DNA from 2 places in the Rhizobium sp. RHZ02 genome. Region 2 is predicted to be linked to the other one. Evidence: riboswitches for the same ligand, from Rfam matches in the RefSeq annotation. Region 2 holds a riboswitch; the other holds the start of a gene.
What was found. Region 2 has a riboswitch for S-adenosylmethionine ahead of IB244_RS25950 (O-succinylhomoserine sulfhydrylase). Riboswitches for the same ligand answer to the same signal wherever they lie in the genome.

Region 1 (16,110 bases), on a different contig from region 2:
CCGGAATTGTGGGTCGGCGATTTCGATTCCACGCCGGCGGATCTCGAAGCCGCTTTTCCTGACGTCCCCAGGCAACCTTATCCCGCTGCCAAGGCCTCAACCGACGGCGAGATTGCGGTTGCGGAAGCGGTCGCCCGCGGCGCGAAACGCCTCGTCTTGGCCGGCGCCCTTGCAGGCGAACGTTCCGATCATGCCATCCAGCACCTGCTCTATGCCGTCAGCCTGGCGGAGCAGGGTTATGACGTACTGCTCACGTCTGGCAGCGAAGAGGCTGTGCCGCTGATTTCAGGCGCAATCGAACTGGACCTGCCACCAGGCAGTCTCTTTTCGGTGCCTGGCTTCAGCGAACTTCGCGGCCTGACAATCGAAAACGCGCGCTACCCGCTTGCCGACTTCCATTTGCCCTTCGGCTCGTCACGCACCATTTCCAATGTCGCGAAAGGCAAAGTGCGCTTTTCGCTCGAGAGCGGCCGCGCCATTGTGCTCGCCCGCCCCTATGATCTTTCCGGAGTCTGATCTTTGGCGCCTCCCATTCTGAAACTCGACGACGTCTTTCTCAGCTTCGGCGGCACGCCATTGCTTGCCGGCGCCGCCCTGCAGGTGGAGCCCGGAGACAAGATCTGTCTCGTCGGCCGCAACGGCTCCGGGAAGTCGACGTTGCTGAAGATTGCTGCCGGTCTCGTCGAAGCACAGTCGGGAGAGGTCTTCCGCCACCCCTCCTCGACCGTGCGTTATCTCGAACAGGCTCCCGATTTCACCGGATTCAAGACGGTGCAGGCCTATGCCGAAGCCGGCCTCGGCCCGGGTGACGATCATTATCGCGTCACCTATCTCCTCTCGCATCTCGGCCTCACCGGTGAGGAAGATCCACAAAACCTCTCGGGCGGAGAAGCCCGCCGCGCTGCCCTCGCCCGCGTACTCGCGCCAGAACCCGACATCCTGCTGCTCGATGAGCCGACCAACCATCTCGACCTGCCGACCATCGAATGGCTGGAAGGCGAACTGCAGAAGAGCCGCAGTGCGCTCGTCCTGATCTCCCACGACCGCCGTTTCCTGGAGAAGGTTTCAACGGCAACAGTCTGGCTCGACCGCGGCGCATCGCGGCGGCTCGACAGGGGTTTTGCCCATTTCGAAGCCTGGCGTGACCAGGTTCTGGAGGCGGAAGAGCTCGAGCAGCACAAGCTCGGCAAGGCGATCGAGCGCGAAGAGCATTGGCTGCGCTACGGCGTCACGGCCCGGCGCAAGCGCAACATGCGCCGGCTTGGCGAACTGCAGACCATGCGTACTCAGTATCGCGGCCACAAAGGTCCGCAGGGCACCGTGCAGGCAACGGTTTCCGATGCGCAGGAGTCCGGCAAGCTCGTCATCGAGGCCGAGAAGATCACGAAGACCTTCGGCGACCGGCCGATCGTCGCTCCCTTTTCCATCCGCGTGCATCGCGGTGATTGCATCGGTCTCGTCGGCCCGAACGGCGCCGGCAAAACCACGCTGTTGAAGATGCTGACCGGGCAGCTCTTGCCGGACAGCGGCACGGTCAAGCTCGGGACCAATCTGGAAATCGCGACGCTGGATCAGAAGCGCGAAGACCTCAATCCGGAAGAGACGCTCGCCCATTACCTGACCGATGGCCGCGGCGAGAACCTCCTCGTCAACGGCGAGCAGCGGCACGTGACCGGCTATATGAAGGAGTTCCTGTTCCAGCCCGAGCAGGCACGCACGCCGATCAGGAACCTTTCAGGCGGCGAGCGCGCACGGCTGATGCTGGCCCGCATCATGTCGCGCCCGGCGAATCTGTTGATCCTCGACGAGCCGACCAACGACCTTGATATCGAGACGCTGGATCTGCTGCAGGAAATCGTCGCCGGCTTCCCCGGCACCGTGATTCTCGTCAGCCACGACCGCGATTTCCTCGACCGCACGGTGACGTCGACAATCGCGCCGGCTGTGCCGGATGCACCTGACGGTCGCTGGATCGAGTATGCCGGCGGCTATTCGGACATGCTGGCACAACGAAAGGGCGCTATCGACGAGCGACGGAAGGCCGAGAAGGCGGCGGAACGAGCGAAGCCGCAGGAGGCAGCCGCTTCCGCCGAAACGGCAAAAGGAAAAGGCAAGCTTTCCTACAAGCAGAAGTTCGCGCTCGAAAATCTTCCGAAGGAAATGGCCAAGGCGGAAGCCGAAATCGCCAAGCGCGAAGAGCGGATGGCAGATCCCAGCCTGTTCAGCAAAGACCCCACCACGTTCAATCGCCTAGCGGCCGAGATGGAGAAATTCCGCGACAGCCTGACGAAGATGGAGGAGGAATGGCTGGAGCTTGAGATGCTGCGGGAGGAGTTGGAGGGCTGAGACAGCACACCCTCCCATTCCGCCCCATCTGTTGCTGGGCAATCTGGCTTCACTTTTCATTGATTCGTCAGCCTTCGACCGGCGGGACTAAGCTGCGCCCCGTAGCCGCAGTTCGTACGACGGCAAGGATGCAGATCATGCCACACAATCTCAACGCATTGACCGGGCTCGTCTGGGCCGCGGGTTTCCTCACTATGGCGTCACACGGCGCGCTTGCCCAGGAGGCGCAACGCGTGCGCGGTGCGATCGAAAGCCTGAACGGCAACACGCTGGTGGTGAAAACGCGAGAGGGCACCGAGCAGACGGTAAAATTGAAGCCGGATTGGAAGGTCCGCGGCATCAGGAAGGCTTCCGTGGAAGACATCAAGCCAGGGGATTTCGTTGGCGTCGCCTCGTTGCCGAAAGCCGATGGCGGCGATGGTGCTCTCGAAGTGCTGATCTTTCCAGCAGCCATGAAAGGCACCGGAGAAGGCAGTCGCCCCTGGGACCTGAAGCCGAACAGCACGATGACCAACGCAACCGTGGCTAAGGCCGTCAAGGCAGTCGACGGCCACACCATCACGCTCACCTATCAGGGCAAGGAAAAGACGATATCCATTGCCGACGATACACCCATCGTTACCATCGCGCCTGCGGGAAAGAAGGATCTTGTCGCAGGAGCGCGCGTGATCGTAATGGGTGAAAAAGCTGCGGACGGCACTGTGTCCTCGGCGAATGTCACGGTCGGCACAAACGGCGCCGTACCGCCGATGTAAGTGATCAGAGTGCTGGTGCCGGCGCGTTCGGCGCCTTTGCCACGACCTTCATCTCAGGCTTCGCGTGCAGCGCTTCAAGATGCAGAACGCGTGGCTTGAAAGTCTCGACGTATGTGTCTGACCGACCGATGTAGATCATCGTTGCCTCAGGCATGGAAGCGAGGACCTGCATCATCGTCGATTGCCATTCCGGCTCCATGCCCTCCAGCACTTCGTCGAATACAATCCATTTCGGCCGCACGAGAAGCAGGCGAGCGAAACCGATCGCCCGCTGCTCGTCTGAGTCAAGCAGCTTGTCCCAGCGGGCTCGGGTATCAAGCCGGGAAACCAGATTTTGGAGACCTGCCTTTTCCAGCGCCGTAACGACATCGGCATTCTGATAGGCGTCCACGGGTTCCGGAAACGCCAATGCTTCGCGAAGGGTACCACCCGGAATGTAGGCCGATTGCGGGACGAAAAGCATGTCGTCCGTGGGCGGCAAGCCGATCTTGCCGCCGCCGCACGGCCAAAGCTCGGAAAGCGCAAGGAAGAGCAATTTGCGATTCACGTTGTGGTCGCCGTTGATCATGACCTTTTCGCCGGCCTTGATCGTCACCGCGCCTTCGTGCATGCGGAAACCACCGCACTGGTCGATGTCCTCACCGATCTTGGCGGCGATCCGGACATGCTCCAGCGTCAGGTTTCCGGAAGGGTTCCGTTCGTACTTGATCGTTCCCTTCATATTGATCTCGTCATTCATGCTGGTGAGCGCCTGCCGGAAATCGGTGACGCGCATCAGGGTGGCGCGCCATTCGGCGATGGGACCGAAATTCGCGACATACCAGCGAAGGGCCGTGTTGACCTGGTTGAAGGCGCCCACGGACACCATCAGCTGGCCAAACGTCAGGCCGCCGGAGAAGTAGGCGGGTGCGGCAACAATGATCGGGATGACAACGACGAGCCAACCGTAGCCGGCCGATACCCAGGTGAGGTTGACGTTGGCCATCGCCACCCGCTTGATGACGGCAAGCACCGCACTGATGTCGGTGTCGATACGTTTCTGCTCATTCTCCTCGCCGCGTGCCACGGTAATCGCCGGCATGTTCTCGTTGGCATGCATCAGCGCGAAGCGAAGCTCTGCTTCCTTCGAGAAACGATCCGCATTGAGCTTTACAAGCTTGCGGCCCACCAGTTGGCTGAGAATCGATGCGGACGCCGCATAAAAGATCGCAGCCCAAACCATATAGCCCGGAATGGAAAAGGAATGCGTGCCGAAACGGAAGATAAAGCCGCTTGAGAGATCCCACAGAACGCCGATGAAACTGATCAGCAGGATCGTCGCCTGCACCAGCCCGATCATCAGGCTCGTGGTGCTTTCCGCGAGGTTGCGGGCGTCTTCGTGCAAGCGCTGATCGGGATTGACGCCGATGAGGCCGCTGGCCGAAAGCCGAAGCGCACGCTTGCGCTGAAGCCACTGGTTGACAAGATCACGCGTCAGGCCTTCGCGCATGTAGACCGCGGTCATCTGATTGAGCCAGGCCTGCACGACGTTGAGCAGCAGCAGCATGCCGGCGATCAACGCGAAGACCTTCAACTGATGGAAGAAGCCGGGCAGATCACGCCGCGCGATGCTGTCGTAAAATGGCGCGTTCCACTGGTTGAGAATGACGGTGGCATAGGCGGTCGCAAGAATGATGGCGATCAGCGCAGTAGCGATCACCAAGACCCTTCCCCGCACGGGCGAATGCCAGAAAGCCGAGAACATGACCCTCAAGCGATAGCCCAGGCTCAGGTCGTATCCTACTCTGTCCTGCCCTTGAATGCTTGGCCTGCCTTTGAGGTCATCTGCCATTACGCGTCCCTAGTCGTCATTCTACTTCAATAAACGTGGTGATTCGCTGTGTCCACCAACAGATTCTAGCAACCTTTAACGTGTGAGTGACTTCGCATCGACCCCACTCTTCGTATGAGCAATTGATTCGGAGCCCGACTGGCGCTATTTAAGGCACTCCGTGGTGATTTGGCCGGCCGGCTTGCAGCCACGTTAAAGAAGTTGCTAAAGGGCCGCGTGCGGACCGATAGCGATATATTCGTTTCTGTGATCGAGTGACCGCAATGCCCATCAAGATCCCCGATACCTTGCCTGCGTTTGAAACCCTGGTTCAGGAAGGCGTACGCGTGATGACCGAGACGGCGGCAATCCGTCAGGACATCCGGCCGCTGCAGATCGGGCTTCTCAACCTCATGCCCAACAAGATCAAGACGGAATTGCAAATGGCCCGCCTGGTCGGCGCTTCGCCGCTGCAGGTGGAGCTTTCGCTCATCCGCGTGGGCAACCATAAAGCAAAGAACACCTCGGAAGACCATCTTCTCGCCTTCTACCAGACGTGGGAGGAAGTGAAGGACCGCAAGTTCGACGGCTTCATCACAACAGGCGCGCCGATCGAGACACTGCCCTACGAGGACGTGAACTATTGGGGTGAAATGCAGCAGATTTTCGACTGGACGGAAACCAACGTCCATTCGTCGATGAACGTCTGCTGGGGCGCGATGGCCGCGATCTATCATTTCCACGGCGTTCCGAAGTACGAACTCAAGGAGAAGGCCTTCGGTGTCTACCGACACCGGAATCTGAAGCCGTCGTCGGTCTACCTGAACGGTTTCTCCGACAATTTCGAAGTGCCCGTGTCGCGCTGGACCGAGGTTCGCCGCAGCGATATCGAAAAGTCACCAGACCTGGAGATCCTGATGGAATCCAGCGAAATGGGCGTCTGCCTGGTGCATGAACGCAAGGGCAAGCGGCTCTATATGTTCAATCATGTGGAGTACGATTCAACGTCGCTCTCGGACGAGTACTTCCGCGACGTGAATGCCGGCGTGCCGATCAAGATGCCGCACAACTATTTCCCGCACAACGATCCGTCGCTGGCGCCGCAAAATCGCTGGCGCAGCCACGCGCACCTGTTGTTCGGCAACTGGATCAACGAGATCTACCAGACGACACCTTACGATCTCAACGACATCGGCAAGGGCAACTGACAGAAGCCGATGCTAAGCGGCCGCGCCTAGTCTGACCGTGCTTCTTTTTTACGACACCCGTTGCGGTTTGCGGCAAATGGGGGCAGGTTCCCTGCCTCAATTAAAGATATATCTGGATGGTCGCTATGGCGGAAATGTTGAAACGGGAAGTTTTTGGGCAAACCCAGTCGGGCGAGACTGTCTTTCGTGTCGAGATCAAGGGTGGCGGGCTGACCGCCAAGATCATCACCTGGGGCGCCGTCATTCAGGATCTCCGCCTTGACGGTCACGATGCGCCGCTGCTGCTTGGCTTCGACGATTTTGACAGCTACCCCGCCCACTCCTCTTATTTTGGAGCGACGCCTGGGCGCTGCGCAAACCGCATCGGCGGCGGCAAGTTCACCTTGGATGGCAAGAACTATCAACTCGATCTCAACGAGAAGGGCGTTACCCATCTTCACGGCGGCAAGGACAACATCGCCAAGCGGAACTGGACAATCGTCGAGCATGATGCCGACCGCGTCGTGTTGAAGATCGTCGATCCCGACGGTCGCGGCGGCTATCCGGGCAACTGCACCATCCAGGCGACGTACCGGGTACACGGCAACGGCGAATTTTCCGTGACCTACGAATCGACGAGCGATCAACCGACGATCGCTAACGTCTGCCAGCATGCCTATTTCAACCTCGACGGCCGCGACGATGCGCTCGGCCACGACATCATGATTGCAGCCGACGGCTACCTCGTGACGAATGAGTTGCAGATCCCGACCGGAGAGGTACGGCCCGTCGCCGGAACGGTTTTCGACTTCCGCGAGATGTCGCCCATGAAGCGGTTCGACGGTAGTGAACAGGCGCTCTACGATCACAATTTCTGCCTCTCCACCGAACGCACCGCAAAGCGCTCCGTCGCGCTTGCCCGCAGCCTGAACTCAGGCGTTTCGCTGGAAGTTCGCACCACGGAGCCCGGCGTACAGTTCTACGCCGGCTTCAAACTCGACGTGCCTGTGCCAGGCCTCGATGGACGCAAGTATGGTCCCTTCGCCGGCTTCTGCCTGGAAACACAGATCTGGCCGGATGCGATCAACCACGAGGGCTTCCCCGATGCCGTTTTGCGCCCGGGTGAAGTGTTGCGTCAGGAAACGGATTACATTTTCTCGAAGAGCTAACGCTCTCGCCTTGTTCTCGAATGAGCCAACCCTCGCAGGCTTCCTGCGGGGGTTTTTTTTGCGCGTCATTTCTTGCTTGCGATTGGTTCTAAATAGGTTCTATTATTGCGAGATGGATAGAACCAGTCTGATAGCGGAACTGAACAGCCGTGGCCTGCGCGACGAGGCGTTGACCGGGCCGCTTTACAAGCGGCTGGCACAGGCGCTGACCGGTTTGATCCAGGAAGGGTTGCTGAAGCCCGGAACGGCGCTCCCCGGCGAGCGCGATCTGGCCGAAGCCTTGAAGGTCGGGCGTGTCACCGTTCGGACCGCCTATCGCGACCTGATGAATTCAGGCACGCTCGAGTCGCGGCACGGAAGCGGCACCTTCGTTTCCGCCAAGGTCGAGCGAATGGAACAGTCGCTGTGGCGGCTCTCGTCGTTTTCTGCCGACATGCGCTCGCGCGGCCGCGCTCCGGCCGCAAGGATCTTGTCTCGGACGGTCAACACGCCATCTCCGGAAGAGGCGTTCCTGCTTGGCCTTGGGCTTGATGAACCGGTTCTTCGCCTCGATCGTCTGCGCCTTGCCGACGGGCTGCCGCTTGCCATCGAACGCGCTGTCGTGCCGATAAAGTTTCTCGGCGAAGGCGGTGGCGGCGAGGGATCTCTTTATGAAGCGCTCGCGGCGAACGGCCACCGCCCGGTCCGAGCGCTGCAGAGATTGACGGCGGTCACACTCGATCCGTCGTCGGCCGCTGCGCTTAACGTGAATGCCGGCGCGCCCGCACTGCTGATCGAACGTGTGTCGCGTCTGGAGGACCAGCGTGTCGTTGAATACACCCGCTCCCACTATCGTGGTGATGCATATGATTTTGTTGCGGAATTGAGAATCGGAGATGACCTATGAGTGAAAGCCCGTCGCTAATGTTGCAGGAAGCCGGCCAGTCGCCGGAGGTCGTCGCAACGCTGCTGCAGAAAGAAAGGCCCGTCCTCGACGAAATTGCAAAGCTGTTTGCATCGGGCGCTCCGAGCGTCGTGACGACCGCGGCGCGCGGCTCTTCGGACCACGCCGCGACCTTCTTCAAATACCTGTTCGAGATCACCTGTGGCGTGCCAGTCGCATCGGTTGGCCCTTCGATCGCCTCGGTCTACAGCGCATCGCTGCATCTGAAGGGTGGCATCCACTTCACAGTGTCGCAATCCGGCGCGAGCCCCGACATCGTTGCCTTGCAGGATGCGGCAAAACGCGGCGGCGCAACGACGATCGCTGTCGTCAACGTCACCGATAGTCCGCTTGCCAAGCAGGCCGACATCGTTCTCGGGCTCAATGCGGGCGCCGAAAAGAGCGTAGCTGCGACCAAGTCCTTCATTGCCTCGGTCGCCGCGCTTTCCGGTGTCACGGCCGCCATCAGCGGCAAGCGCGATCTGCATGCCTCCCTGGAAAAGCTGCCCGATGCCCTCCAGGCAACCAGCGGCATCGATACGAAGGCCGCAGAGGACGTCCTATTCAACGCCAGCTCACTCTACACCGCTGGTCGCGGTCCTGCCTTCGCCATCGCCCTTGAGGCAGCCTTGAAAGCCAAGGAGACGGCAGGCCTGCATGCAGAAGCCTTCTCCCTTGCCGAGCTGATGCATGGTCCGATGCGCCTTGTTCAGCCAGGCTTCCCGATCGTCGCCTTCACGCCGGATGATCCGGCCTTCGGCAATAACGTGCAGGCTCTGGAGCGACTGCAAAAGCTGGGCGCCACCACCGTGCCGTTCTCGGCCAAGCCGGTTTCCGGCATCAATGTCCAGGTGCCCACGACCGGCAGCGGATTGCTCGATCCCCTTGTTTCGCTGCTCGTCTACTACCGCCTGATCGAGTCGGTCACCCGTCGGAAAGGATTCGACCCCGACAAGCCGGCCAACCTGCTCAAGGTCACGGAGACGATGTGATGGTTCGCAAGATCTTCTCCGGCGCGCGGATCTTCGACGGTCAGCGCTTCCACGACGACAAGGCGCTCATTGTCTCGAACGGCCGTGTCGAGGCGATTGCGGCGGCAGGCGACCTTCCTGACGGTGAGCACACGCGCTTTGAAGGCGGCGTGCTTTCCGCAGGTTTCATCGATGCGCAAGTGAACGGCGGTGGCGGCCGGATGCTCAACGACGAGCCGTCGCCAGCCTCCATGTACATGATTGCTGAAGGTCATCGCCCTTACGGAACGACTGCATTGCTGCCGACGCTGATCACCGATACCGCGGACGCGACAGCAGCAGCAATCGAGGCAGCCAAGGAAGCCGTCAAGTCGAACCGCGGCGTGGCGGGTCTGCACCTCGAGGGCCCGCATCTGGCGCCTGCCCGCAAGGGAGCACACCTTGCCGAGCTCATGCGCCCGGTCGAAGACAGGGACGTGAAGGCGTTCATTGTGGCCAAGGAGGCGATCGGCACGCTGCTGGTAACGATGGCGGCCGAACAGGTCACGTCGAAACAGGTGCGCGAACTCAGCGAAGCCGGCGTCACCGTCAGCATCGGTCATTCCGATTGCTCCAGCGAGGCGGCAGAGGTACGGTTCGATGCCGGCGCACGTGGCGTCACCCATCTTTTCAACGCCATGAGCCAGCTTGGCCACCGGGCGCCCGGTCTGGTCGGTGCGGCCATCGATCACCCCTCGGTCTGGTGCGGCATCATCGCCGACGGCCATCATGTCGATCCGAAGGCGCTTCGAACCGCGCTTCGTGCCAAGCGGGGCGAGGGCAAGCTCTTTTTCGTCACCGACGCGATGTCGCTGGTTGGATCGGAGCAAGACTCTTTCACGTTGAACGGTCGTACGGTTCGGCGCGAAAGGGGCGGGTTCTGCTCGAAGCTGGTTCTTTCGGACGGCACGCTCGCGGGCTCCGATGTCGATATGGCGTCCACCATCCGCTACGGGATTACCTATCTGGAACTGACTCTCGCCGAGGCCCTTCGCATGGCGACGCTCTACCCGGCGCGCTTCCTGCGCCTTGACGACCGCGGCCACCTGTCACCGGGCGCCCGGGCCGACCTGGTGCATCTCACCGACGCCCTGGAGGTCACACGGACCTTCATCAGCGGTGAAGCCGCCTAGAAAGCGAGGATGTGATGACCGCGATCACCGATGCTTATTTCTCCAATCTGATTGGCCGGCTCGAGGCCTTGAAGACGGAACTCGCCGAGCCCATGGCTTTGGCGGCCAGAGCGATCCTGGAAGCCGCCCACAACGACAAGCGGGTCTATGTGTTCGGCACCGGGCACTCGCATATGCTGGCGGAAGAGCTCCACTATCGAGCAGGCGGCCTCGCCTTGACGATCCCGGTCCTCGTCGGCTCCGCAATGCTGCACGAAGGCGCCGTAATCAGTTCCGTTTACGAGCGTACGCAAGGATTGGTGCGGCCGGTACTGGAGCGCTATGGGATGCAGCCCGGCGACGTCATCATCATCGCATCGAACTCCGGCGTGAATGCAGCGCCGATCGAAGCTGCCGATTATGGCCACGAAATCGGCGCCAAGGTGATCGCCATCACGTCGGTCTCCTATTCGAGTGCGATTGCAAACGGCCGGCGGCGGCTGGCCGACATCGCCGATATCGTACTGGACAACGGTCTTCCCCCTGGCGATGCCGTGATAGCGCTCCCGGGCACGGAGCTAAAAGTCGGGCCGGTTTCCACGGCGATCGGTGCAACGGTCCTCAACGCGATCTTCGCAGAGGTTGCTTCGGAGCTGGCGAAGAGCGGCGACGCACCGATCTATCTCAGCGCCAACATGCCGGGCGCGGCAGCGGTGAACCAGCGGCTGGTGTCAAAATACCGACCGCGCAATCCGCACCTCTAGGAGAGCGCGGCGCCCGATTGTCAACGCCACGCCGACAGTCGGTCGCCAAAGTTCAATCTACCGGACCGTGCGAGTGAGGCGCATATTTCTTTCAAGAACAGCGGCAAGCTACGTCCCGCCGACTTGGAAAGGAACGGTCCCATGACGCAGATTATCTTGAATTCCGCGGTCGCCATCCTGATTGCGGCTGCATTCGTGACAACGGCCGCTGCCGCTCTTCGCGGCGAAGATCGCGCAATGCAAAAGGTGCCGGTCAGGGCTAAGGCAAGGCGTCACCCAAAGGGCTGAAAGACAGCCTAATAATTCCTCAGATCCGCCCCAATATCGACACCGGTTTGAACGACCAATGGGCCGTGGGGAATTCGGAGTGCAGGGCATGACCAGAATTATCGGCGCAGCCGCAATATTGACGATCGCCATGGCGACCTATGCGGCATACTTGAATCCGTACGATACGCGCAGCCAGCAAGGCCGCTATTCGCAGCAGATCGAGAGCCACGATAACGGCCTTACAGCCTCCATCCGCTAAACGAACAACTGGCCGCCATTGGCGCTGAGCGTCGATCCGGTAATGAAACCCGCATCATCGGAAACCAGGAAGACGACGCAGCGGGCAACCTCTTCAGGCTCGCCCAAGCGGCCGACCGGAATCTGCGGAATAATCCGTTCATTGAGGACTTTCTCGGGAACTGCGAGAACCATTTCCGTCCCGATATAGCCCGGGCAGATCGCATTCACGGTGATGTTCTTGGCTGCACCCTCCTGCGCAAGTGCCTTGGTGAAGCCGAGGTCGCCGGCCTTGGCCGCCGAATAGTTCGCCTGCCCCATCTGCCCCTTCTGGCCGTTGATCGAAGAGATGTTGACAATCCGCCCGTAGCTTCGGTCGCGCATGCCACCCCAGACCTGGTGCGTCATGTTGAAGAGTCCGGTGAGGTTGGTGTTGACGACCTCGTGCCACTGTTGCGGCGTCATCTTGTGGAACATTGCGTCCCGGGTGATCCCGGCGTTGTTGACAAGGACGTCGACCGGACCCAGTTCAGCCTCTACCTTCGCGATGCCCTCACCGCATGATGCATAGTCGGAAACATCCCATTTGAAGACGGGAATGCCTGTCCTGCTGTGAAAGGCGTTCGCCTTCTCGTCGTTGCCCGCGTAGTTGGCGGCAACTGCATAGCCTGCATTCTTCAGTGCGACGGAAATCGCGGCGCCAATGCCGCGGGTACCACCAGTGACAACAGCCACCCTGCTCATGTTCAGCTCCCTCATTTGAAGGCCCCGCTATCCTGCGGGGCTCAGGTTATGGTTGGATTGCCTGCTGTTCAAAGAGCTTCAAAGCACATCGCGACGCCCATGCCGCCACCGATGCACAACGTCGCCAATCCCTTCTTGGCGCCACGGCGCTTCATCTCGAAGAGGAGCGTGTTGAGCACCCGCGCGCCGGACGCGCCGATTGGGTGACCGATCGCGATCGCGCCACCGTTGACGTTGACGATCGAAGGATCCCAGCCGAGGTCCTTGTTGACCGCGCATGCTTGCGCGGCAAAGGCTTCGTTTGCTTCGACCAGATCGAGATCGCCGACAGACCAACCCGCCTTTTCCAGCGCCTTGCGCGACGCTGGGATCGGTCCGGTTCCCATGACCTGCGGATCAACGCCTGCCGTAGCCCAGGAAACAATGCGGACGAGCGGCTGGATACCACGACGGGAGGCCTCAGCTTCAGTCATAAGCACGGCTGCAGCAGCGCCATCATTCAGGCCGGAGGCATTCGCCGCGGTCACCGTGCCTTCCTTGTCGAAGGCAGGACGCAGCTTGGCCATCGATTCGAACGTCGCACCATGACGGATGTACTCGTCGGCATCGACAGTGACGTCGCCCTTTCGTGTCTGGATAACGTACGGAATGATTTCATCGGCGAAGCGACCCGCCTTTTGCGCGGCTTCCGCCTTGTTCTGCGACGCGACGGCAAAGCGGTCCTGCTCCTCGCGGGAGAGCTGCCACTGGCGGGCAATGTTCTCGGCGGTGATGCCCATGTGATAGCCGTAGAAGGCGTCCGTCAGGCCGTCCTTGATCATGGTGTCGACCATCTTCATGTCGCCCATTTTGACGCCGCCGCGCAGATGCGCAGCATGCGGCGCCATCGACATCGACTCCTGACCGCCGGCGACGATGATCTTTGCGTCACCGAGCGCGATCTGCTGCATGCCGAGCGCCACCGCCCGAAGACCGGAGCCACAGAGCTGGTTGACGCCCCATGCCGTCGCCTCCTTGGGAACGCCCGCCTTCATGGCGGCCTGGCGGGCCGGGTTCTGGCCTTCGCCAGCCGGAAGAACTTGGCCGAGAATGACTTCATCGACTTCGCTGGCATCGACGCCTGCACGCTCCAGCGCACCTTTGACCGCGGCCGCACCCAGTTCATGGGCCGGAACGGTGGCGAACGCGCCATTAAATGAGCCAACGGCTGTGCGGCCTGCACTAGCGATGACGATGGATGAACTCGACATGACGATCTCCTGTTAACTCCATCAGATACAGAGGAAACTGACAAAGCTTCAGCGCCAAGTCAAACGACAAGACGCTAACATTCAATTTTAGGCACTGCTTACGCTGGGGCAAATTATCTCTGCTGCAAAAGGGGTTGCCGCATCGCACAAAGAGATTGTCACTGGGCTTCGTTTGCGTCTACATTCCTCCGTGGAGGAATTTCCATAACAATCAGACGGGCTTCGGGAGACTGATATGGCGAAGAATGACGGGCAGATCGTAATCAAGAAATACGCCAATCGCCGCCTCTACAACACAGGCACCAGCACTTACGTAACGTTGGAAGACCTGGCGGAGATGGTAAAGAAGGGGGAGGATTTTACGGTCCAGGATGCAAAAAGCGGGGACGACATTACCCACTCGGTACTGACACAAATCATTTTCGAACAGGAATCCAAGACGGGCAACACGCTCCTGCCGATCTCGTTCCTCCGCCAGCTGATTACCTATTACGGCGACCAGATGCAGATGGTCGTTCCGAGCTTCCTGGAACACTCCATGCGCGCCTTTACCGAACAGCAGGCGCAGATGCGCGAGCAGGTCACGCGCGCTTTCGGCGAAACGCCGATCGGCAAGAACCTGCAACTGCCGATGCAGCTGGTCGAAGACCAGGTCCGTCGCAATACCGAGATGTTCCAGCAGGCCATGCAGATGTTTTCACCGTTCATGACGCCGCCGGCCAAGGAGAGCCGCAAGGCGGAAGCAAAGGACATCGACGAGCTGAAGGAACAGCTGCGCGCCCTTCAGAACAAACTCGATAGTCTCTAAGCGTCAGAGCCCGATCGAAACATCGCGCCTGGCGGTGCGAATAGATACGGCAAAGCCGCCAATCACATCGATCAACACAATCGTCATCAGGATGAAGAAAACCTGGGTGGCCGCATCCTGGACGAGGAGAAACTCGACCAGGAAGGCAATAAAGACGAGCATCGACAATATGTGATTGGTAAGGCTGCCGTCATTGCGGGTCGCCTTCAGTATTTCGAAGAACAGAACCGCAAGCGCGATGACGATGAAGAGGTCGCCGAGCGACATGCTCCACATGGCCCCCGAAATCATCGACAAAACGATGACATCGTTTTCGAGCGATGGAAGCCCGCCGCCGCCCATCAAGCCCAGCATCGACATATTGTAGAGAATGAACGGAATAACCATCAGCGGCACAGCATTGAACATGTGGCAAATCTCCCCCAGCGAGAGAATAGTGCCGTAAATCGCCGCGTGACTTCAAGCCATCCAAAGAATGTATTTGTCGTCGGAAAAAGCAAAAGGCCGGCACATGGCCGACCTCGCAAGTCTTACTCAGACAGAGCGCAAATGTATTATGCGCTTTCCTTCGGCGTCAGAACCTGACGGCCGCGATACATACCGGTCTTCAGATCGATATGGTGCGGACGGCGCAGTTCGCCGGAGTTCTTGTCTTCAACGTAGGTCGCAGCCTTCAGCGCGTCGGCAGAGCGGCGCATACCGCGCTTGGACGGGCTCGTTTTTCTCTTCGGTACAGCCATTTCTCTTACTCCACTTCACGGGCAAACACATCCTACGGCCAGACTGGCGGCCGAAACGACGTATCGCGATTTCGGAAATTTTGCGCGCTTATACATGCCTTGAGGGGGCTTGACCAGTCCCCAAGCTTATTTTTTGAGATTCCTGCGATTCAAGGGTCAGACCTCGTCTTCCTCGACAATCCAGGGCTCGGATCGCGCCGCCTCTTCCCACTTTTTCCAGGCGGGATGCGCCTTGATGGCTGCAATATAACTGAGCGTGTCGCCGGCAGATACCAGGTCGTATACATCGAAACGACTGACAACTGGCGCGAACATCGCGTCGGCGCCTGAAAAACCGCCAAAAAGGAACGGCCCGCCGGAGTGGGCGCGCAGGTCGCGCCAGATCGTCTCGATGCGGGCGACATCGGCCATGACCCCATCAGCAAGCGCGATCTTGCCCTTCGGCCGCCGGATATTCATCGGGCAGGCGTTCCGCAGGGCTCCGAAACCCGCAAGCATTTCCATGGAAACAGCGCGCGCGACCGCTCGCTTCCCACGCTCCCTTGGCCATAGCCCGGCTTCCGGGAAGAGCTCGGCAACATATTCGATGATCGCCAGTGACTGCCAGACACGAACCTCGCCGTGCAGAAGCACAGGAACCTGCCCCGTTGGCGAGAACTCCCTGAAGCGAGGATTGCCGGCGGGAAAATCGAAGGGAACCAGCACCTCCTCGAAGGGAATGCCGGCGGCCGTCATGGCGATCCATGGCCGAAGCGACCAGGACGAATAGTTCTTGTTGCCGATATAGAGCGTGAGCTTGTCCATGAAATCTCCCTTTACGCTGCAGGCGCGAACACAAGCCGCTCCTCGAAATGGTTCATATCGTCGAAAGAGCAGAAGGCCGGAGGCTTCAATTCTATCACCGGAGCGGTTTCGCGCAGTGTGGCAAGCGCGCCATCGAGCATCGCCTGCCATGCCCGGAGCGCCGCTTCCGGCAGCCTTGCGAT
Region 2 (16,110 bases):
GGCTGGCGGTCTTGTCGCCCAGTTCCTGCCGGAAGCGCCGGAGCGCATGCGCCAGCCGGATCTTCACGGCGGCGACGGCGATAGGACTGGCGGCACCCACAAGGAAGACGATGCCTGGATGGAAGCCCGCTCGCTCGTCGACACGATCGACGCCGACGAACTGACGGATCCGCAAGTCGGCACCGAGCGGCTGCTATATCGTCTGTTCCACGAGCGTGGGGTTCGCGTCTACGAACCGCGCGAGGTCTTCGATCGGTGCAGCTGTTCCCGCGAAAAGATCAAGGGGGTGCTGAAGGGCTTCTCGGCGGAGGAAATTGATGCCAGTCAGGAAGACGGCGCAATTTCGGTCACCTGCGAATTCTGCTCGACGACCTATCGTTTCGAAGTGGAAGAGGTGGCAGAGCCTGCGGAGTGATCAGTTCAGGACTCTCAGCAGCCCTGGCGAATCCAGTGAGAAGGCGGGTATTTCGACATTGAAAAGCTCGCCTTCGTCCGTTTCCATCTGGTAGTGGCCGAACATCAGCCCCGACGGCGTATCCAGCGGGCAGCCCGAGGAATATTCATAGGTATCGCCGGGCGCGAGCCGCGGCTGTTCGCCCACGACGCCGGCGCCCGTGACCTCATCGACGAGGCCGTTCTGGTCGGTGATGTTCCAATAGCGGTTCACCAGTCGCACGGACTTGTCGGAATTGTTGCTGATGACGATCCGGTAGCCCCAGACATAGCGATCGTCTTCCGGATCGGATTGCTCCTCCAGATAAAAAGGTTCGACGACGACTTCAATGTCTCGTGTAAGGGCGCGGTACATGCCTACACCATAGTCAATATACGTTACCGGTATCTTATACGACAGCCGATCCGTCAATAAACCGATAGTCGATCACGTCCGTAATGCCTGTAAAGGCAAGAAGTTTCGCCACTTAAGCCTGACTTTGACCTGTCTTGGGTGGGGCAAAGCAGCATGTGGCGGTCGGCCGGATTTGCGTCGATCCGGCCGATGTCGGCTGATCAGGCGTTCACTTTTGCGAGAGCCTGGGCGAAGTCCTCGATCAGGTCGTCCGTGTCCTCGATGCCGGCGGAAAGACGAACGGTACCGCCGGAAATGCCGAGCTCCGCCCGTGCTTCGTCGGTCAGGTTCTTGTGCGTCGTCGTAGCCGGATGCGTGATCAGGCTCTTGGCGTCGCCCAGATTGTTGGAGATCTTGACGACCTGCAGGGCGTTTTGGAGCGCGAAAGCTGCTTCCTTGCCGCCCTTGAGTTCGATGGCGACCAGTGTCGAGCCACCCTTCATCTGCTTGGCGACGATGTCGGCCTGCGGATGATCGTTGCGGCCGGGATAGATGACCTTGGCGACCTTCGGCTGATCGGCCAGGAAGTCGGCGATCTTCGATGCGTTTTCGGTCTGCTGCTTGACGCGCAGCGGCAGCGTCTCGAGTCCCTTCAGCAGCGTCCATGCCGTGAACGGCGACATGGCCGGGCCGGTGTGGCGGTAGTAGTCCTGAAGGTTCTCGTTGACCCATTCCCGGTCGGAGAGGATGACGCCACCGAGGCTGCGGCCCTGGCCGTCGATGTGCTTGGTGGCCGAATAGACGACGATATGGGCGCCGAGCTCGAGCGGCTTCTGGAAGATCGGCGTGGCGAAGACGTTGTCGACCACGACCTTGGCGCCGATCTGGTTGGCGAGCTTGGCGACGCCGGCAATGTCTATCACCTCGAGTGTCGGATTGGTCGGGCTTTCCAGGAAGAACACCTTGGTGTTCGGGCGGATCGCCTTTTCCCAGTTTTCCAGATGGCGACCGTCGACCAGCGTGCATTCGATACCGTATTTCGGGGCGAGCGTCTCGACGACCCAGCGGCAGGAGCCGAAGAGGGCGCGGGCGGCAACGATGTGGTCGCCGGCCTTCACCTGGCAGAGGATTGCGGCGGTGACGGCTGCCATGCCGGAGGCCGTGGCGCGGGCTTCCTCTGCGCCTTCCAGTGCGCACATGCGCTTCTCGAACATGTCGTTTGTCGGGCTGCCGTAGCGAGCGTAGATATAGCCTTCCGTTTCGCCCTTGAAGCGCGCTTCGGCCGCTTCCGCGCTCTCATAGACGAAGCCCTGCGTGAGGTAGATGGCTTCCGAGGTCTCGCCATATTGCGAGCGCAAAGAGCCGTCGTGAACGAGTTGGGTTGCGGGGCGCCAAGTCTTGCTCATGAATCACCACTTTCAAACAACAAAAAAACCGGCCGCGAAAGCAGACCGGTTTTGCACCCGGTCCTTTTAGCCACTTGTTTAACGTGGCTGCAAGCCGACCGGCCAAATCACCACGGGATAAAAGTGCAATACTGCCGTTCTATGCTTGCGTCAATTCCTTGAGTTTGGTTTTGTCTCCCGCGAATATGGATGGGGCATGATGGCTCGCGAAACAGGAATTTTGGCGGATCGCGCGATAGCCGCGCTCTTTGAGGCGGGACGTCTCACCAGCGAGCGCGATTTGGACCACGACCAGATCCAACCGGCAAGCCTTGACCTCAGGCTTGGCGCGAAGGCATTCCGCGTTCGCGCGAGCTTCATGCCGGGTCCTTCCCATTTGGTGTCCGATAAGCTCGATCGCCTCAGCCTCCACGTCGTCGACCTCAGCGAAGGCGCCGTGCTGGAGACCGGCTGTGTCTATATCGTTCCCTTGATGGAGCGCCTCGACCTGTCGGCCGACATGTCGGCCTCGGCCAATCCCAAAAGCTCGACCGGACGTCTCGATATCTTCACCCGCGTCATCACCGACTACGCGCAGGAGTTCGACAAAATTCCGGCTGGCTATTCCGGCCCGCTCTATCTCGAAATCAGTCCGCGTACTTTCCCGATCGTCGTGCGTCGAGGCTCGCGCCTGTCGCAGATCCGCTTCCGGGTCGGCCATTCGATACTTGGAGAGCCGGAATTGCTCGCGCTCCACGATGCCGAAACGCTGGTCGCCAGCAAGCTGCCGAACGTCTCCGGCGGCGGCATTGCCCTGTCGATTGATTTGGCCGGCGACAAGGATGGACTGATCGGCTACCGCGGTAAGCACCACACTGCAGTCGTCGATGTCGACAAGAAGGCGCAGCACGACATCTATGACTTCTGGGAACCTCTCTATAGCCGCGGTCGCAACGAACTGATCCTGGATCCGGACGAGTTTTATATTCTCGTCTCGCGCGAAGCCATCCATGTGCCACCGCACTACGCGGCAGAGATGACCCCCTTCGATCCGTTGGTTGGCGAATTTCGCGTGCATTATGCAGGCTTCTTCGACCCCGGCTTCGGCCACGTCCCCGCCGGCGGCCGCGGCAGCCGCGCCGTGCTCGAGGTCCGCAGCCACGAGGTTCCCTTCATCCTCGAGGACGGCCAGATCGTCGGTCGCCTCGTCTATGAGCATATGCAGGAGCACCCCGAGAGCCTCTACGGCTCCGGCCTCGGCTCCAACTATCAGGCCCAGGGCCTGAAACTCTCGAAGCACTTCCGCATCTGACAACGCCAATGCCCGCTTGACAGCGGCACCCATCTATTGGAAATCTCGCTCCAACGCGGGTGTAGCTCAATGGTAGAGCAGCAGCTTCCCAAGCTGAATACGAGGGTTCGATTCCCTTCACCCGCTCCAAGTTCAGATGGTTTTGCTGGGACTGAGCGGATTTCATCCGCACTGTGGTCTGAGCGTGGTGCCCACGTGGGCCGCCGTCGTTCGCTGTCTTACTCCACGAGGAAAGAACGCCCTTAAGAGGTAGCCTCGAAGGAAATTGAAATAGTTGACAATTCTCTAATAAACATGGTTAATTTTTAACTATTCTCCGATATCACGGGAACGCAGGCGACCCCTTGGTCGTTGTCGGCATGATCAGGAGGAGTTGCAGAATGCTTTTGAAGATTTTCACGGCGAAGCGCGAGATCCGGGAGAATGGCGATACCGGCACTTACGCTGACGGCTACTATGCGCCGGAAGTGGTTCTTGCGTCTGCGCGCGATGACGATCGTGCTTCCTATGAGCGCGATTATGGTCGCGGCCGCAAGGTCGAGCAAATTCCGCTCGGGTTTGCCTGAGCACCCTTTTTAGCTTCCGTCTTGTGCGGCAGCCGGGCCATGGCTCGCTGTTTGAAGTCGAAAGTCTATAATCGAAAAGGGCGGCATTGAGCCGCCCTTTGCTTTTGTACCGTTTTGCTGGGATCAGAATTCCGTCCAATCGGCGTCGTCGCGTGGGCTCGAAGAGGCGCTGCTTGCACCAAATGCGCTTGCAAGTTTCTGCCCAAGCGCCCGAGCCGGCGAGCTAGAGGGGCGGGTGACACCCGGAGTGGCGATGCGGACGGGTGCCTTTCTGGCTGCGACCGGTGGCGCGGCCGGCCGTGGCGCCGAATGGATGTGAGTGCCCTGCAGCGGCGCTGCCGCGGCAATGTTAGCGCTGAAACTGCCAGTGCCGGTCAGCTTGAACTGGTCGAGCAGGTTGTTGAGTGTCGCCGCTTCCGTCGCGAGCTTGTGGCTCGCCGCCGTGCTTTCCTCGACCATGGCCGCATTCTTCTGCGTTCCCTGGTCCATCGAGTTCACCGCCGTGTTGATCTCCTGCAGGCCGGTCGATTGCTCGCGGGCGGCCTCGGCGATCGCGTCGACGTGCTGGTTGATCTCCTGAACCTCGTGAACGATCGCATCAAGCGCCTTGCCGGTTTCGCCGACAAGCGACACGCCCGTCTGCACATGGTCGCCCGATGTGGTGATCAGCGACTTGATCTCCCTGGCGGCATTGGCCGAGCGCTGTGCAAGTTCACGCACCTCCTGGGCAACGACGGCAAAGCCCTTGCCGGCTTCACCGGCGCGCGCGGCCTCGACGCCGGCGTTGAGGGCCAGAAGATTGGTCTGGAAGGCGATGTCGTCGATGACGCCGATGATGTTGCCGATCTCCGCGGAGGATTGCGCGATCTGCTGCATGGCGTTGACGGCCTTGCTGACCACTTGGCCGGACTTTTCTGCACCGGCGCGCGTGCGTGCCACGAGCCCACGTGCTTCCTCGGCACGCTTGGCGGCATCCTTCACGGTGGTGGTGATCTCCTCGAGGGCCGCTGCCGTCTCCTCGACGGACGCTGCCTGCTGCTCGGTGCGCTTCGAAAGCTCGTCCGCCGAGGCGCGGATCTCGGTTGCGCCGGCAGTGATGGCGCGGGCGTTGGCGCCGACCGTCTGCATAGTGTCGTTCAAGCGCAGGATCGAGTTGTTGAAATCCTGTCGCAGACTATCGAGGTCGCCGACAAACGCCGTATCGATCCGAGATGCGAGGTCGCCTGCGGCCAGCCGGCGTAAGCCGTCGCCAAGCGCGCTGACCGCGCGCGAGAGATCGGCAGCCTCGGTTGCGCGCTGAGCTTCACGTTCTCGGCGTTCGCTGTCGCTGAGATTGCGGCTCTTTTCGGCCTCGCCCTCAAGCCGGATACGATCGACGGCATTGTCGCGGAAGACGGCAACGGCGCCGGCCATCTGGCCAACCTCGTCACGACGGTCGAGGCCGTCGATGGCGCCGTGCGTATCTCCCTCGGCAAGCTGAGCCATCCGGTCACGCAGACGAACCATGGGCGTGGTGATCCCCGATTGCGCGACCCACACAGAAAGGCCGATCGCGCCCATGACAGCGAGCCCGATCAGTACGAAACTGAGAGTGATGCGCTGGTTGACGCTAATGGAGAGCGCGTCGCCGCCATCGTTCAGCAATGCCATCAGCGCATCATTGTTGGCGATCATTTTCGGAGTGACCGTGTTCAGCTTCGCATTGAGCATGCTTGCTGCAAGCTGCGCGCCGGCACTGTCCTTTGCCTTGGCGAGGTCGATGACCTTGCTGGAAAGCGCTTCCATCTCGGCGATGCCGACGAGGATGTCGTCAATCGCCGGCTTGCGGCTAGGTACCAAGGCCGCCGCCTGTTCCAGGCGTTCGCGCGCTTGAGGCATCTTGCTTGGCGTCGTGAGCGCCGTATTGAAAGCCGGCGTCTCCGGCTTGAGGCCGGCGATAAGCGTGACCTGCAGCACGGCAGCGGTTGCCGAGGCGCTGGCGCGGGATGCCTGCATGGCTGCCAGTGCCTCGTTATCGATGAAGGCGCTGTAGGTGGCATCGGCACCGCGGAATTCGGTGATGACATAAACGAGGCCCCCGAGCGCGATCGCCCCGAGAAGCGCGACGACAGAAATGATCTTCGTCCGGATTTTCAAGTTCTTCAGCATGGCTATGTCCAGTCGCTTGACCCGACCGCGGGCGGGCCGACTATTGAAGCATTTTATGTCGCGGGATACGGCATGGTGGGATGCCCGGAAGGCTCGACATGCGCATCATGCATTCGGCCCGTGAGCCGGCGTCGTCCTGGCGAATAGAATGGGACATTGCTTAATGTGGCCCTAACGCTTGGGATCTGTCCCCGGAAAAAATTTCGGGTCCCCCCGCCTAGGGACGAGTCATGCTAAGCGGGGCGCAACTTCTCACTGGTGCTGACAGGGACATGAGGCGTCTTGTCCCAGAAGAAGGGCTTTCTCGGCAGCTCGAGAAGGGCGCGCCATGCCGCCACCGAGATCATCAGGCAATAGAGCGGGACATAGATCCAGCGCCAGCCGATGCTGCGTTTTTCCTCACGCAGCATCGCGACCCTGCCGAGCAGCAGAAAGAGGCCGTAGCTTGCCGCCATATTGGCAAGATCGAGGAGCAAGAGCGCGCCTTCGCTGCTGCCGGCGGGCGGAAAGCCGAGCGCTAGGTAGCCGGCGGTGGTGACAAGGAGCATGATCAGCCAGGGATGGGTGAGAGAGGAAAACAGCATTCCTCCGATCAGCAACTGGAACACCAGAAAGCCGCCCACGCCCATCTCGCGCGGGAGGCGCGCTGGCTCGCGCATCACCAGGTTTCGGGCTTCCGGCACGATCGCCAGCATGCCTTTGCTGATGTAGTTCAGCCGGACGCAGCGAGCCTGCAGAAGCTGGCTGTCGAGTGCCTTGTCATCGTTGAGGAGGGAGCTGTCGATTGCCGAAAGGAAGGGAAGCCGGAGCCCGCGCGCCAGGGATGCGTAGTAGCTGTCGGCATCGATGGAGCCGCTTGCAATGAGTTCCTGTTCGATGCTCGCGCCGTTGCGGCGTGCGACCTGCATCGGGCGGGCGATTGTCGGCCTGCCGATGCCGAGTTGCAGCAGAACCTCTGGTAGGAATCGTTTACCGCGCGCGCAGGCGGCGCGCCGTGGCGTATTGAACCATCATCCAAGAGCGTGCGGTCTTCGATCCCGCCCGACGCATATTCCCCGACACGCATGACTCTGATACACCGTTTCCAGAATGGCAGTGCATGCTTTCCCCGAGGTCGATCATAATGATGCAATTTAAACTAGCATCCCTGAATCTTAAGGGGCTATGCAGCTTTTGGCTGTCTTTGATTGTGTTTTTCTGCCCGCTCTCGTTGTCGGCGCAGGAGGCGATGCCAGGCTTGCCGCTGCTTTTCGATTCCAGGGAGCGCCTTGCCAAACCGGATCTTTCGTCGCTCGTCCGCCTGCGTTTCCTGACGACGATCGACTTTCCACCGTTCAATTTTACCGATCAGAATGGCAAGCTTTCCGGTTTCAACGTCGATCTCGCCCGCGAGATCTGTAACGAGCTGGAGATTGCCAGCAAATGCCAGATCCAGGCGCTGCCGTTCGCTGACCTGAATGCCGCGCTCGCGGCCTCGCAGGGCGATGCCGTGATTGCCGGCGTCGCCGTCAGCGAGGAGCTGCGGCGACAGTTCGCCTTTTCGCGCCCCTATCTCATGCTGCCCGCCCGCTTCGTTCGAAACTTAAAGGCTTCCATCAAGGGCGAGAATGCCAGCGCTCTGGCCGATCATCCGGTCGGCGTCGTCAAGGCGACGGCGCACGAAGCCATGCTGGCGGCCTATTTCCCGAAGGTGAAGGCCGTACCCTTCGACAGCAAGGACGCCCTTCTTGCAGCACTCAAGGATGGCAAGCTGGAGGCCGTCTTCGCGGATTCCCTCCAGCTCTCCTTCTGGGTTTCGTCGGAGGCCTCGGCGAAATGCTGCGCGCTGTTCGACGGGCCTTATCTCTCCGAGCAGTTTCTCGGCGAAGGCATGACGATCATGCTCCGTCAGAAGGACGATGTCCTTACGGCAGCGCTCGATCACGCGCTGGCAGCGCTGTCGCGCAGTGGCCGCCTGCAGGAAATCTACCTGCGCTACTTCCCTTACGGCCTGTATTAAACCTGAAAGGCTCTAGCCCTTGCGAAAGCGCGCGATCGCGCTGCGCTCGATGGCGGCGCAAGTGAGCTTATCGAGGCCGAGGCGGTCGCGAAGCAGGCTGAGAAGGCGCAGCTCTTCCGCCTTCACCGAGAGATCGGCGGAAGCAATTTCGACCGCGAGCGCATAGGCCGTGTCGTAGAGGCGCGACGGCAGCGTGTCCTTGACGGTTTCGAGCACGATGTCGAGCCCTTCGGGACCAGCCAGCAGTCCCGCGCAATCGCGCGCGATGGAAATCAGCTTTTCGTCGTCGAAATCACGGAAGACCGGCAGGAAGCCGATCAGTTGGCCGATGCGCTCCATCTCGCGATCGTTCATCGTGCTGTCGACGGCGGATGCCATCACCATCACGTAGATCAAGGCGTCATGGGCGGAAAGCGGCTTGTTCATGTCTCGATGATCCCTTCGAAGTGAGGCCAGAGTCTAGGAGTTGCCCAGCGACATTACAAGCCGTCGGGCGGCAGATCGGAAGGCAGATCCTCAGGACCGCTGGTTTCTGCGAGGCTGCGAGGGTCGTTGCCATGGATGCCTTTGCCCGCCTGTTTTGCCTTCTCGCCGGCCTCGGCGAGCGCAGATCCCTTCGCCGCCTCTGCCCAGCCGTTTTCGACGAGCCACTGTGAAATTTCCTGCGTACCGATCCTGCAGGCGGCCGTGACGGTACCGGTCCATTCCGCACTGTCGAGATCGCAGCGGACGGCCCTGAGGCGCAGCAGCAGCCGCAGATTGGTCTTTGCCAGCATCCCGCATGGCCACTCACGGCCCCCGCTGTCGATGCATGTCTTGTCCGCCGGCGTTGGGTCGATGCCGGCAAGCTGCAGGCGACGGTCGCCAAACGCCAGGACACCGGCGCTTTCCGCGATCGGGCGAACAAGGTTCACGCCCCTGTCTTTGGCAGGGTTTGCCGGTTGCTCCGGCACAACGGGCGCGATGCGCTCGAGTGGCTTGCCGTCGATGACCGCAGGGTAGAACTGGCTGGCCTCGTCGACACGCCGCGCATTCATGCTGGCTTCGGGATTTGAGGTCGGTTGAGCCGTCGGAGCGGGGGGCGGCACTTGCGCTTCCATCGGCGCTGCCGTTTCCGCCGGATCAATGGCCGAGCCAAGCCGCTGTCCGCCGGCCGCAATCAGGTCGGCGACAATTCCGATCCCTGCAACAGCGGTCAGAATTGCCGCAGGACGCATGGAATATCTTCCTACTGGCTGGCCCAGATGATGCGGGCGATCCAATCCACGTCGGAAAGTTCAATTGTTCGGTTGGGATGCTCCGGGTTGAGCGACATCAATTCGATCGATCGCGGGCTCTGGCGCAACAGCACCTTCGCCATCACTTCGCCTTCGCGCGTCTTGACGACGACGCGATCATTGCGTCGAACCTGCGCGCCAGGCTCGACGATCAAGACGTCGCCGTCGCGGTAGAGCGGCATCATGCTCTCGCCCTGGACTTCGAGCGCATAGACGCCTGCCTTCTGCGAGGGTGCGGCCGGGAATTCCACAACGTCCCAGCCTTGCCCAGCCGGAAAGCCGCCATCATCGAAGAAGCCGCCGGCACCGGCCTGCGCAAAGCCGAGCAGCGGAATCGAGCTGCCCTGCCGCGGGAAGCCGCCTTCCGGAAGACTGGAAAAGCTCCCTGCCGGCCGCATGAACGTCAGGAACTGCTCCATGCTGGCGCCCGTTGCATCCAGCACCTTGGCGATCGATTCCGTCGACGGCCAGCGCAACCGCCCATCGGCGGAGAGCCGCTTGGACTTGTTGAAGGAGGTTGGATCGAGCCCCGCGCGCCGGGCAAGACCTGAAGGCGTCAGGTCATGCCGTTCGGCAAGCCTGTCGATCGCCCCCCAAATCTGCTCGTGTGACAGCATGTCGCCTGATTCCTGCGCGCCTGCGCCATCGTTCAACGACGAAATATTAACCGCAAGCCCAGCGGGAGTAAAGAGATGAAAGGAATAAAATCCTGTCTCGCCTCAGGCGACCAAGGCCATGTTGATCTTGCCGAGCTGGATCACCGCCTGCGTACGGCTGTCGACATCGAGCTTGAGCAGGATCGCCGAGACATGCGCCTTGATCGTCGCCTCGGAAACGCCGAGCTCATAGGCGATCTGCTTGTTGAGAAGACCTTCCGCCAGCATCGTCAGCACACGGCTCTGCTGCGGTGTCAGCGTGTGCAGCCGGTGGATCAGGTCGGCGACATCAGGATCCTGTTCCTGCCCGTCCCGATAAGTCTCGGGGGTCGCGATATCGCCGGCAAGGACCGTCTGGATACCGCGGCGAATGTCGTCGATCCCGGAGGATTTGGAGATGAAGCCGGATGCGCCGAGTTCGAGCGCGCGACGGATCGTCGTGGCGTCATCCGTCGCGGAAATGATGACGATCGGCAGCCCGGCGAATTCGGAGCGAAGCGCCATCAGGCCGGAAAAGCCGCTGACACCAGGCATCGATAGATCGAGCAGCATCAGGTCCGCTTCGGGATGTGCTCCAGCCGCCATGCGCGCTGCGGCAAAATCGCCGGCCTCGACGATCTCGGGATGGCCTTCCATACCAATCACTGCCTGGCGCAGCGCATCCCGGAAAAGCGGGTGGTCGTCGGCAATGATGATTGTCTGTTCCTGCATCGATAGCTCCCTCCCAAGAGTTCGATCGCCGAGACATGCCTCGTGCCTCCGCACGATACATGCCTCCATTCGGAGGTGACTATATCAATTCATGTCTTTTGCGGAAGGGCGTTGCGCTCCTCCTCGCTTGGGAATTCCTTGACTATCCCCATGAAGCTCCGCATCCAGCGCTCCATGATGCCGATCGAACGGTTGATCTCCTCGTCGGAGGGAAGCGCCTTGTTGACGATGCTTTTGTTCTCCAGCGCCGTGACGCGGGCCGAAAGCCGGTCGAGTTCCTGCTCATAGGCCGCCCGCTCATCGGCGGCCATCCTGCAGACGAGCGCGCCGTCCTTCTCCTCGCAAAGCGACATGGCGCCGGTCTGCTTGTCGAGCCGCACGAAGTGGTCGCCGCTACGCTCCAATTGAAAGCGCAATGCGTCGGTTTCAGCGGCATGAACGCCGAGCGGCAGGAGAAGCGCGAAAAGGCCGATTGCGATATTTCTCATGGTTTCCTCCGGAAATCTCGGTGGCCACCGCATTTTTCGCGGCGAGGCGTGGACATCGCCGCCGCTTTGCGGCAAAGCCCGGGAAAGACCAGCCATTCTGAGGTTATCATGACCCTGACACCCACGCTTTACAAGATCGTGACGGAAACGCTCTGGCAGGAGGCGAGGGCAGCCGGCGTTTTTCGTGGCGCGCCGATCGACCTTACGGACGGCTACATCCACTTCTCGACAGCCGCCCAGGTCAGGCAGACGGCGGCCCTTCACTTCGCCGGCCAGGCGGGGCTTCTGCTCGTTGCCGTCGATAGCAGCAAGTTCGGCGACGAACTCGTCTTCGAACCCTCGCGCGGCGGCGCTCTCTTTCCACACCTCTATGCGGAATTGCCGATGTCGGCCGTGTTATGGGAGGCGCCGCTGCCGCTCGATGTCGCCGGCCAGCACGTCTTTCCGGATCTTGCGCCATGATCGAGCTTTTCAAGCACGCCGCCCGCAAGGGTCTCTTCCTCTTCGACCCCGAAACCGCTCATGGCATGTCGATTGCCGCACTGAAGGCAGGCGCCGTGCCGGCCTGCCGGATCGCCCCCGATCCGCGCCTGCGGCAGAGCGTTGCCGGGCTCGATTTCGTCAATCCGATTGGCATGGCGGCCGGCTACGACAAGAACGCCGAGGTTCCGGAAGCGTTGCTGAAGATCGGCTTCGGTTTCACCGAGATCGGCACCGTGACGCCGAAGCCGCAGCCCGGCAACCCGCGCCCACGCATCTTCCGGCTGGTCGAGGATGAAGGCGTCATCAATCGCCTCGGCTTCAACAACGAAGGCCACGATGCCGCCTTCGCACGCCTGTCGGTCATTCGCGGCAACGGCATGATCGGCGTCAACATCGGCGCCAACAAGGACAGCGAGGACCGCATTGTCGACTATGTCCTCGGCATCCGCCGGTTCTATTCGGTCGCTCGCTATTTCACCGCCAATATCTCATCACCGAACACGCCGGGCCTGCGCGATTTGCAGGCGCGCGAAAGCCTCGCCGCGCTCTTGTCGGCAGTGCTTGCTGCCCGCGATGCCGAAGCCGAAAAGGCAGGCAGAAAGATCCCAGTCTTCCTGAAGATCGCGCCTGATCTGACGGAAGAGGGGCTGGACGATATCGCCGCCGAAGCGCTGTCGCATGCCCTGGACGGCCTGATCGTTTCGAACACCACGCTTTCCCGCGAGGGCCTCAGGGACCAGCGTCAGGCGAAGGAGGCCGGCGGGCTTTCCGGCAAGCCGCTGTTCGACAAATCGACCGCCGTTCTCGCCAAAATGCGCAAACGCGTCGGCCCAGGCCTGCCGATCATCGGCGTCGGCGGCGTCTCGTCCGCCGAAACCGCGCTCGAGAAGATCAAGGCCGGTGCCGATCTCGTGCAGCTCTATTCCTGCATGGTTTATGAGGGGCCGGGCCTCCCGGGCACGATCGTTCGCGGCCTGTCGAAGCTGCTCGATCGCGAGCAGGTCAGATCCATCCGCGACCTCAGGGATACGAGAACGGACTACTGGGCAGGACGGAACGTTTGATCCGCCCGCGGCCGCACGAGCATCGCCAGGAAGACACCGCGAAACAGCAGGAAGCCGTTCATCGCCAGCCATAGGCCATGATTGCCGAACAGCGGCACGAAAACGGCCAGCGCTATGAGATAGCCGGCAAACGACATGAGCATCCGGTTGCGCATGTCGGTCGACCAGGTGGCGCCGATGAAGACACCGTCCATCAGGAAGGCCAGCGCCCCCGTAAGTCCGGTGACGGCGGCCCAGGGCAGGTAGGTTTCGGCCGCCTGCTGCACCTCCGGCGAGGTGGTTAGCACCGAAATCAACCATGGACCGGCCAGCAGGAAGAACACGGAAATGAGGCCGGCAAGCCCGAAGGACCAGAGCGCCGTCAGCTTCAGGCCACGCTCGAAGGCCGGCCGGTATCGCGCGCCGATCGCCCGTCCGGTGATCTGCTCTGCCGCGTTGGCCAGTCCGTCGAGATAATATCCGGAGAGCAGGAAGAAGTTCATCAGCACGGCGTTGGCGGCCAGCGTGACCGCTCCGAAGCTCGTGCCGATCCGCGTCATCAGAGTGAAAGCGGCGAGCAGCACGAAGGTGCGGATCAGGATGTCGCGGTTCAGCGCGAAAAGCTCGGCGAGGCGATGCCGGGAGAAGATCTCCGTGCGTGTCGGCCGATGCGCGCGATCGAAGCCGCGAAGGACAATCAGCAAGCCGACGACAGCACCGGCTGTCTCGCCGACCATCGTACCCCAGGCGACGCCCGCCACGCCCCAGTCAAGCCAGAGGCCGAGATAGATCGCCAGTATGATGTTGATGCCGTTGATGATCGTCTGCAGCAACGGCCAACGGTGCCCTGGCCGCGGCCGAGCACGAAGCCGAGGATCGCGTAATTGGCAAGCGCTGCCGGGCCGGCAAGGATGCGGATGGAGAAATAGGTGCTGGTGGCGGCCGCAACGGCGCTCTCCGGTCCCATCAGCTTCAGCCCGGCTGCGAGTAGCAGTGGCGAAAGACAGAGAAGCGCTATGCCGCAGCCGAGCGCGGAGATCAGCGCTCGCCAGAAGACGCCCTGCTGGGCGTGCCGGTCGTGCCGTCCGAAGGCCTGCGCCGTCAGTCCGGTCGTGGAGGCGCGCAGGAAGTTGAAGCTGCCGAGGATAAGGTCGAAGAGCATGGCGCCGATCGCAAGCCCTGCCAGCGCATCCGGCTGACCCATGTGGCCGACGACGCCGGTGTCGACGAGGCCAAGGAGCGGCGTCGTCATGAAGCCGAGCGTCATCGGAATTGCAATCGACAGCACCAGTCGGTGCGTCACGTCGAATGCCAGCCTGTTCTCGTGACCGTGCGTATCCATGTCTGCCTCTGAGGAAGGAGGCAGAATCGCCTCAGCCGGAAAGCACCATTGCCCAATAGGGCACGCTTTTGGAAGCAGAATTGCGTGCTACCGCAACGCCGAGACCATTGTAACGACCGAGCATGTTCTCCAGATGGTGCGGAGAGTTGATCCAGGCGGTCACAACGGCCGGCACCGACTGTTGGCCGGCCGCGATGTTTTCGGCGGCCGGCATCTGTACGCCGCTTGCCTTGACGCGCGGGCCGAAGCCGTCGCCGATCCCCATCACGTGCTTCATCTTGCCTGCCGATGCCATGCGCTTGGCCTGGAACATCGCGGCATCCTTGGCAGCAGGATCCGCCGAAAGCGGCGGCAATCCGTTCTTGGCACGCAGCTGATTGACTAGCGGTAGAGCGTCCGCCGTTTCGTCTTCGCTATCAGAAGGCGTGGAAGCGAACTTGGGCGCGGTTGTGCAGCTTGCAACACCGGCGACCAGCACGAGGCCGGATATGTGTAGTAGCCCACGCCGCGAGAGGATGAGAGAGGTCATATTAACGCCGATAGCTGAAGAGACGGATGAGGACGAAGACCGGGATCACGACGGTCGCACCAAGCAACAAATAATCGCCGACGCGTCCCAAAGCGGCAAAGCCGCGATGCCAGACTTCCAGAACGAAATTGCGGAAGCCGTAGACGAAATCCAGCGGCGCCCAGCCGAACACGGCCATGATGAAGCCGACGATCAGCGATACGACCAAAAGCTTGACCAATGTGCGGCCGAGGGAATCGCCGAGAAACTTGTTCACCTGATCGGACATGCGCCATCTCCTGTTTGTCCCTGAAATACGGGCGCGGAACGCCGCTCGCAAGCCTTTTTCAGGTCTGGCGTCTCCGCCTCTGAAATAGGACTTGAGTTTTTTTGTGACCGCAGCCAAATGCGGGCCAATCCCAATAGGTCTTCACCATGCAGCCCAACCAGCTCACTTCAGGCGACGTGATCGCCGATCGCCGCGCCGACTACGCCAAGATGCTCGACGAAAGCGGCGAACCGGACGCCGCCGCCGAATTGATGGAGCAGGCGTTGGAACTCGTGCCGGGCTGGGCGGCCGGCTGGTATCGGCTGGCCGGCTACCGCGAAAGGGCCGGCGATAAGTCAGGCGCGATCGACGCCTACCGGCGCACTTTGGAGGTCAGTCCGGACGATATTTTCGGAGCCGAGCTCAAGCTCGCTTTGCTTGGCGACGTCGAGATGCCGGACCAGCCGCCGAGCAGCTATGTCGAGCGATTGTTCGACGACTATGCCGATCGCTTCGAGACGTCACTGGTGGAGAAGCTCGATTACAGCGTTCCCGCCAAGCTTGCGGCGCTCGTCGCGACGACCGGCAGGAACTATGCGTTGGCCGTGGACCTCGGCTGCGGCACCGGCTTGCTCGGACCGGAGATCCGTGATCGCGTTGCGCGCCTCGAGGGATTCGATCTGTCGCAGAACATGCTCGCCAAGGCTGCCGAGAAGCATATCTACGATCACTTGGCGCAAGCCGATCTGTCGCTGGCTCCGGAAGCGACGGGCCTCTTTGTCGAGGGAGCGACGCATCGTGCCGACCTCGTCACTGCCGCGGATGTGTTGATGTATCTCGGCAATCTCGAGAGTGTGTTCGAGGCGGTTTCAGCGCTTGTCTTGCCGGGCGCCGATTTCGCATTTTCGGTCGAGGACGCGGGTGAGGGCGATGGCTTTCATCTCGCGCCGTCGCTGCGCTACGCCCATTCCGAAAGCTATATACGCGCGCTCTGCGCCCGCCACGGTCTCGAGGTCATCGCCGTCAGCAAGACGCCCATTCGCAAAGATGGCTCAAACATCATTTCAGGTATCCTGTTCCTTACGCGCAAGGCGGGATAGCGGAACGATTCTTGCGAAGTGAATAATAGGTCAGCAT

Region 1: it holds a riboswitch for S-adenosylmethionine, as region 2 does, so the genes downstream of both, metA (homoserine O-succinyltransferase) here and IB244_RS25950 (O-succinylhomoserine sulfhydrylase) in region 2, are expected to answer to the same signal.

Annotation. Positions count from the first base shown of each region.
Region 1 covers NZ_JACUZX010000002.1:205,059-221,168, reverse strand. Annotated here, with positions in the region: gene IB244_RS03900 (thiamine diphosphokinase) at 1-516, shown strand, start outside; gene IB244_RS03895 (ABC-F family ATP-binding cassette domain-containing protein) at 520-2,346, shown strand; gene IB244_RS03890 (DUF5666 domain-containing protein) at 2,541-3,101, shown strand; gene IB244_RS03885 (ABC transporter ATP-binding protein/permease) at 3,106-4,932, opposite strand; SAM riboswitch at 5,083-5,160, shown strand; gene metA (homoserine O-succinyltransferase) at 5,196-6,119, shown strand; gene IB244_RS03875 (aldose epimerase family protein) at 6,245-7,267, shown strand; gene IB244_RS03870 (GntR family transcriptional regulator) at 7,380-8,153, shown strand; gene IB244_RS03865 (SIS domain-containing protein) at 8,150-9,181, shown strand; gene nagA (N-acetylglucosamine-6-phosphate deacetylase) at 9,181-10,332, shown strand; gene IB244_RS03855 (SIS domain-containing protein) at 10,347-11,075, shown strand; gene IB244_RS03850 (hypothetical protein) at 11,217-11,363, shown strand; gene IB244_RS03845 (hypothetical protein) at 11,452-11,604, shown strand; gene IB244_RS03840 (beta-ketoacyl-ACP reductase) at 11,601-12,326, opposite strand; gene IB244_RS03835 (acetyl-CoA C-acetyltransferase) at 12,395-13,576, opposite strand; gene phaR (polyhydroxyalkanoate synthesis repressor PhaR) at 13,812-14,384, shown strand; gene IB244_RS03825 (hypothetical protein) at 14,388-14,792, opposite strand; gene rpmF (50S ribosomal protein L32) at 14,939-15,124, opposite strand; gene IB244_RS03815 (glutathione S-transferase family protein) at 15,281-15,928, opposite strand; gene IB244_RS03810 (DUF1868 domain-containing protein) at 15,940-16,110, opposite strand, start outside.
Region 2 covers NZ_JACUZX010000026.1:69,415-85,524, reverse strand. Annotated here, with positions in the region: gene IB244_RS25960 (Hsp33 family molecular chaperone) at 1-415, shown strand, start outside; gene apaG (Co2+/Mg2+ efflux protein ApaG) at 416-808, opposite strand; gene IB244_RS25950 (O-succinylhomoserine sulfhydrylase) at 1,009-2,193, opposite strand; SAM riboswitch at 2,239-2,317, opposite strand; gene IB244_RS25945 (2'-deoxycytidine 5'-triphosphate deaminase) at 2,390-3,484, shown strand; tRNA gene IB244_RS25940 (tRNA-Gly) at 3,540-3,613, shown strand; gene IB244_RS25935 (hypothetical protein) at 3,865-4,050, shown strand; gene IB244_RS25930 (methyl-accepting chemotaxis protein) at 4,174-6,198, opposite strand; gene IB244_RS25925 (hypothetical protein) at 6,432-7,106, opposite strand; gene IB244_RS25920 (transporter substrate-binding domain-containing protein) at 7,322-8,197, shown strand; gene IB244_RS25915 (tellurite resistance TerB family protein) at 8,210-8,623, opposite strand; gene IB244_RS25910 (thermonuclease family protein) at 8,677-9,414, opposite strand; gene IB244_RS25905 (helix-turn-helix transcriptional regulator) at 9,426-10,091, opposite strand; gene IB244_RS25900 (response regulator) at 10,194-10,841, opposite strand; gene IB244_RS25895 (hypothetical protein) at 10,931-11,329, opposite strand; gene IB244_RS25890 (DUF952 domain-containing protein) at 11,438-11,791, shown strand; gene IB244_RS25885 (quinone-dependent dihydroorotate dehydrogenase) at 11,788-12,876, shown strand; partial or broken gene IB244_RS25880 (MATE family efflux transporter) at 12,852-14,197, opposite strand; gene IB244_RS25875 (CAP domain-containing protein) at 14,229-14,726, opposite strand; gene IB244_RS25870 (DUF6460 domain-containing protein) at 14,728-14,994, opposite strand; gene IB244_RS25865 (methyltransferase) at 15,141-16,073, shown strand.